2 linked regions of the Rheinheimera salexigens genome follow. The protein of the gene in region 1 binds, or shares a complex with, the protein of each later gene. Links are inferred from orthologs where the notes say so. Each region holds a gene or a part of one and is shown in the gene's direction. Other genes may lie near its edges.

Region 1 (3,123 bases):
CGTTGTATCTGAAATTACAGAATCAAACGGCTCTAGCTCTATGGCGTCAGTTTGTGGTGCATCTTTAGCATTAATGGATGCAGGTGTACCAATCAAAGCTTCAGTAGCGGGTATCGCTATGGGCTTAGTCAAAGAAGGCGAAGATTTTGTTGTGCTGTCTGATATCTTAGGTGATGAAGATCACTTAGGCGATATGGACTTTAAAGTGGCGGGTACTACTGAAGGTATTACTGCCCTGCAAATGGACATTAAGATTGATGGTATTACCCAAGAAATTATGCAAATTGCGTTAAAACAAGCAAAAGCAGCGCGCTTACATATTCTAAACGTAATGGACCAAGCTATCAGTGGTCACCGTGATGAAATGTCTGAATATGCACCGCGTATTTACACTATGAAGATTAACCCTGAAAAAATTCGTGAAGTTATCGGTAAAGGCGGCGCTGTTATTCGTCAAATTACTGAAGAGTCAGGCTGTACAATTGAACTTGAAGATGATGGCAGCATAAAAATTGCCGCGACTACCGCTAAAGCAGCTCAAATTGCTATTGATAAAATCAATGCTATTACGGCTGAAATTGAAGTGGGTACTATCTACGAAGGTGAAGTTGTTCGTATCGTTGATTTCGGCGCCTTTGTTAACGTATTACCTGGCAAAGACGGCTTAGTGCATATTTCACAAATTTCTGATGAGCGTGTTAACAACGTATCTGAGCATTTAACGGTTGGCCAAAAAATTAAAGTTAAAGTGCTAGAAGTTGATAAGCAAGGCCGTGTTCGTTTAAGTATTAAAGAAGCGAGCGAGAAACCAGCTGCAGACACTGCAAATGCTGAAGATAAAGCTTAATAGCATGACTAGCCAGTTAGCGCCGTTGGCGCTGCTGGCCGCTTTGCTTGGCGGTTGTGCACAGACTCAAACTGAGCCGCAAGGCTGGTTAATCCCAGAGCCACTGGCGGTTTCATACCGTACAGAGCTTGCTATAGCGCGACTCACTGAAATATTACACCGAGCAGAATTAACAGAAGAGCAAATAGCTCAGCTGTATTATGATCGTGGTGTGATGTATGACAGTGTCGGTTTGCGCTCATTAGCGCGCTTAGATTTTTTACGCGCTTTGCGTTTAAAGCCTGATTTAGCGGATGCTTATAATTTTGTTGGTATTCACCATACTGTTAACGGTGAATATAACCAAGCCTATGAAGCCTTTGATTCTGCATTAGAACTGGCACCAGAGCATGAGTATGCCTACTTAAATCGTGGTATTGCGTTATATTATGCCGGTAAAAGTGAGCTTGCTATCAGTGACTTTGAAACCTTTTTACAACTTAAATCCGATGATGCTTATCGGATGTTGTGGTTATATTTAGCCCAATCAGCAGTCTCAATTGAACAAGCCAGCGTAGCGTTACAACAGCAAGCTTTACAACTTGATGCAGCTAATTGGTCAACAAATTTAGTGGCGTTCTTTAATGGCCAAATCACAGAAGCAGAGTTACTCAATACTGTTGCTGAAGATTTAGTATCAGAGCGGATGCTAGCTGAACGCTTGTGCGAAGTGTATTTTTATCTTGCAAAGTGGCATCACAGCCAACAACGCGATGAGCAAGCACTAAGCTATTATAAGCAAGTGTTAGCAACCAACGTGTTTGAATTTGTTGAACATCGCTATGCCAGAGTAGAAATATCTCGACTGCGCGGTGATCCTGAACAAGCTGAATATGATGGCGAGTTTTAACTTAGCCAAGCTGATATTATCTAAAAAAAGCCAGTTTACTGGCTTTTTTGTCTTTTTGCTGTTGCTAGGCTGTCAGCCTACCGACAACAGCAGCAGTAATGACAATCATTTAATGCAACAAGCTCAGACTGATGCAAGTGCAGCCAATACATTAGCGGCAAAGCGATTAGCCAGTAATGAGTTAGTGGCCGCTTTAAAGTGGTTGCAACAGGCTGCTAGGTTAGGTGATGTCGCGGCTTTAGCCCATGCACTGCAGCTTCAGCAGCGCTTAGAAGGTAAATTAGCCACAGCGCATTGGTTAGCACAGTCTGTAGCCACAAAACAGCTTAAACTGAGTTCGGTAAGCGAACTTCAGCAGCAGCAATTAGGTTTCTGGTCTGAACCAAGTGTTGTTACAAACCCCAGTGTACTAACTGTAGCTGGCTATACCAGCCCTAATGGCTGTGCAGTTACTATTCAGCCAGTAGCCACTCAATTGGCCGGTGTCCAGCAGTGGCGGCTATTACAGCAACAATGGCAACAGCACCCGCAGTTATCACAGCTAGCGGTATGCTATTCTGCTTTGAAGCATGTTAATAGCACCGAATTAAACTGCAGCGAACAAGTTGCTACCCGTATTTCTTGTCAATACCAAGCGTTAGAACCTTTGGTCGCAAAGGCTGATATTAGCCAAGTTGTAATAATAGCTGGTCGCGGTAAAGCCAGTTATAACAACGGTATTATTCAACTACCAGACAATGCGTCTTTAGCCTTATTCCAGCATGAATTTTTCCATTTACTGGGTTTTATTGATGAATATAAATTAGCTGTTAGCAGCGCAGAGCAAGTCTGTCATGCCGAGCTAATCCACCCTAATATTGTGTTAAATAATCAAGTTGAATATTATCTACAGCATTGGCAGCTAAAGGGGAGTGAACTTGAATTAACAGCGGTTGAGAGTTGTAATGCAGTCGGGATTCAAGCTTATAGAATAGTAGCAGCAATCAATCCAATGCAATTTTATGAAGCCAAGATGCCCGCGGTGTATTTACAGCTAGCGCGCAAAGTGTTGCAACAACCTGAGCAGATTATGCCAGTACAATATTACTTTGCTTACCTTGCACGGCAACAGCAAGATTGGCCGTTATGGCAACAGTTTATGCAACAAGCCTCAAAGCGCGGCTATGCGGATGCCCAGCAGGCTTTAAGTTTATAGCTTATGTATATCAGCTAACTTGTTGCTCAATTAATTGTTGTAATTCAAGATCAAGTAAATCAGCATCGCCTAAATTTAATTGTAATAGTCGGCGAAAGTGGCTGGCACTATCAATATCAATAGCCTCACAATGTAAACCTAAGACTTGATCGGTCTGGTGGGCAACGCTAACTTGCATAGTTAGCTCGATAG
Region 2 (3,239 bases), 1.1 Mb from region 1 along the record:
AACCAAAAATTAACCACAACCAAAGACGTTATAGCTTATTTGGTTACAGAGTATCCGGCTTGCTTTAGTTTAACTGGCGAAGTAAAACCTTTAAAAGTAGGTATCTTTCAAGATTTAGCGCAAAAGCTAGAACCGGAAAGCCCAATTAGTAAAACCCAGCTTCGCCAAGCCCTAAGAGTATATACCTCTAGCTGGCGCTACTTAGCGGCAACCAAACAAGGTGTAGCGCGAGTTGATTTAACAGGCACAGCGGGTGATATAATTGACGAGCAACAAGCTGAGCATGCTGCTGTTACGTTAAAAGAAAGCAAAGCAAAAGCAGCCGAAAAGCGTAAATCACGCCAAGCAGCTGCTAAAGCAGAAACTACTGCAGCCGATAGCGAAAAAGCGACAGACAAACCTCGTTACAAAAAAGCAATGAACAAAGCTACACCTAGCCACTCTAAAGCAGCAGTAAAGCCGAAAAGTGACGCCGCCAGAACTCCAGCACCAGCAGCACCCGTTAAACTTGAAGCCGTAGCAGCAGATGCTGTGGTGGTAGGTGCAAATGTGTTGGTTAAATTAGGTCAAACACCCATGTTAGCCACTGTTTTAGAAGTGAATAAGGGTGATGTGACAGTGCAATTGGGTTCTGGTATGGTAATTAAAACCCGTCAGGACAGTTTGTATTTAGCCTGACTTTATTAGAGTAGCTTATGAATAAACTATCATTATTGGCAGCAGCCTTATTATCTGTTGTCAGCATTAATGCTTTAGCTGGCGCGACGGCAGAGCCTTTTTCGTTGCCGGTAGTCTCTCAAGATTCTCAACATGCCACAGCCAGTAAACGTATAACCGCTTTATTTACCCGCGGCCATTATAAGTCTGTACAGCTAGATGATGAATTATCGTCACAAATGTTTGATACTTATCTAAAAAACTTAGATTTTTACCGAAATGTTCTGACAAAAGCTGAGATTGATAGTTTTGAACAGTACCGTGATCAATTTGATGATGGCATTAATAAAGGTAATTTAAGTTTTGCTTTTGATATGTTCAACATCACGTTAGCTAAACGGGCTGAGCGCTTTGATTATGCCTTGTCATTGTTAGAGAAAGGTTTTGATTTTAATGTCGATGACTTTTATGTCTACGATAGAAAAGACGCCGAGTGGCCAAAAGACGTTGCCGAACTGAATGAAATTTGGCGTGAACGGGTAAAATTTGATGCGCTTAATTTAAAATTAGCCGGTAAAACAGATGAAGAAGCCGTCACTATTTTAACTAAGCGTTACAAAAACACTAAAAAACGTTTAGCTCAAACTGAAAGTGAAGACGTCTTTCAATTGGTCATGAACGCTTTTGCTCGTAGTATCGAAGCCCATACGTCCTATTTATCACCTCGTAACGCTGAACGTTTTCAACAAGAAATGAACCTCTCTCTTGAAGGGATTGGTGCTGTGTTGCGTGCAGATGAAGACTACACGGTGATCCAAAGCCTAGTGCCAGGCGGTCCTGCTGACTTAACGGCTAAATTAAAGCCGAAAGATAAAATTATTGGTGTTGCCCAAGATAAAGAAGACTTTGTTGATATTATCGGCTGGCGTCTGGATGATGTTGTCGATTTAATTAAAGGTCCAAAAGGCAGCACGGTAAGGCTGCAAGTGGTTAATGCCGCTGATATTGGCACTAGTAAAGCGCAAATAGTGACGATAGTGCGTGATAAAATTCGTTTAGAAGATCGTGCCGCTAAAGCAGAAGTGTTTACGCCACAACTTTCTGAGCTAGATAAAAAAATTGGTGTTATTAACATACCGGGTTTTTATAATAACTTAGCTGAAGACGTTAAAAAATTATTGGCAGAATTAAAGCAGCAAAATGTTGATGGCATTATTGTTGATTTACGTGGTAATGGTGGTGGTTCACTGCAAGAAGCGACCTTATTAACGGGTCTATTTATTGCTAAAGGTCCGGTAGTACAAATTCGTGAAGGTGACGGCAAAGTCACTGAGACTCGCGATAATGATGGCATCGTATATTACGATGGCGCCTTAACGGTTTTAGTGGATCGCTATAGTGCATCAGCCTCTGAGATATTTGCTGCTGCCATGCAAGATTATGGCCGCGCAGTGGTTATAGGTGAGCAAACCTTTGGTAAAGGTACTGTACAGCAACACCGTGGTCTAGGCCGTATTTATGATATGTTCTCAAACCCATTAGGCAGCGTACAATATACTATTGCTAAATTTTATCGCATTAATGGCGGTAGTACTCAGCACAAAGGTGTGATCCCAGATATTTTATTACCTAGCCCAATTGAACCAGCAGAATGGGGTGAAAGTACTGAGGAATATGCTTTACCTTGGGATTCCATTAATGCCGCACAATACAAGACCATTAATGATCTTAGCCCGTTAATTCCTCAACTTATTGCTAAGCATGAAGCAAGAATTCAACACGAGCCTGAATTTCAATACTTAATGCAAGATATTGCTGATTACAAGCTGGATAAAGATGAAAAACGTATCTCGCTTAACGAAAAGTCACGCATTACTGAACGCGATGAAAACAAAGCCAAGCAATTAGCCCGGGTGAATAGTCGATTGAAGCGTTTCGATTTACCAGCAATAACGTCTTTAGATGATATTCCTGAGCAAGTTGAAAAGTTAGATCCGTTTTTAGAAGAGGCAGCCTATATTACGGCTGATCTAACTCAGGCTAGCCAGTTAGCAAAACAATAATTTACATATAAAGTTAGCAAAAAGCGGTATTGATACCGCTTTTTGCTGATGAGTATAAAAAATATAATAATTATAAAGGTTACGTTATGTCATCACGACAATCCATGCATGGGCTATGGTCTAGCCGTCTAGCTTTTATATTGGCCGCCACTGGTGCAGCTGTGGGTTTAGGTAATATTTGGAAGTTTCCCTATATTATGGGCCAAAACGGCGGTGGCGCTTTCGTTTTAGTCTATTTACTGTGTATCTTGCTTATTGGTATCCCAGTAATGATGTCAGAAGTGATGATTGGTCGTCGTGGTCGTCAAAGCCCTGGATTATCAGTTAAAACCTTAGCTATTGAAGCAGGCGCCAGTACCCGTTGGCAAATTGCCGGTTGGAGTGGTTTAGTCGCAAGTTATTTTATTCTATCCTTTTATGCTGTTATTGCTGGTTGGGCCCTGTCTTATACTTTTAAAACGGCCAGTGGTTTATTTACCGGTGCTACAGCAGCTGAAACCGGTAGTGCATTTAGTCAAT

The links.
Region 2: the proteins of nlpI (region 1) and prc are in contact, whole or in part, in a solved structure (PDB 5WQL), measured with the Escherichia coli proteins. The link is inferred for Rheinheimera salexigens from one-to-one orthologs.

The regions. Positions count from the first base shown.
Region 1 is NZ_MKEK01000001.1:3,159,343-3,162,465, reverse strand. What follows is about bases 1-2,793. They hold nlpI (lipoprotein NlpI), read left to right. Parts: upstream 1-851; coding sequence 852-1,736; downstream 1,737-2,793. Other genes in these bases: BI198_RS14570 (hypothetical protein), read left to right, coding at 1,723-2,793; pnp (polyribonucleotide nucleotidyltransferase), read left to right, coding at 1-847. Also shown: more of BI198_RS14570, read left to right, coding at 2,794-2,931; BI198_RS14565 (PilZ domain-containing protein), read right to left, coding at 2,942-3,123. UniProt on the Escherichia coli protein: May be involved in cell division. May play a role in bacterial septation or regulation of cell wall degradation during cell division. Negatively controls the production of extracellular DNA (eDNA).
Region 2 is NZ_MKEK01000001.1:2,102,866-2,106,104, reverse strand. What follows is about bases 299-3,207. They hold prc (carboxy terminal-processing peptidase), read left to right. Parts: upstream 299-695; coding sequence 696-2,720; downstream 2,721-3,207. Other genes in these bases: BI198_RS09540 (sodium-dependent transporter), read left to right, coding at 2,807-3,207; proQ (RNA chaperone ProQ), read left to right, coding at 299-678. In the rest of the region: more of proQ, read left to right, coding at 1-298; more of BI198_RS09540, read left to right, coding at 3,208-3,239. UniProt on the Escherichia coli protein: Involved in the cleavage of a C-terminal peptide of 11 residues from the precursor form of penicillin-binding protein 3 (PBP3). May be involved in protection of the bacterium from thermal and osmotic stresses.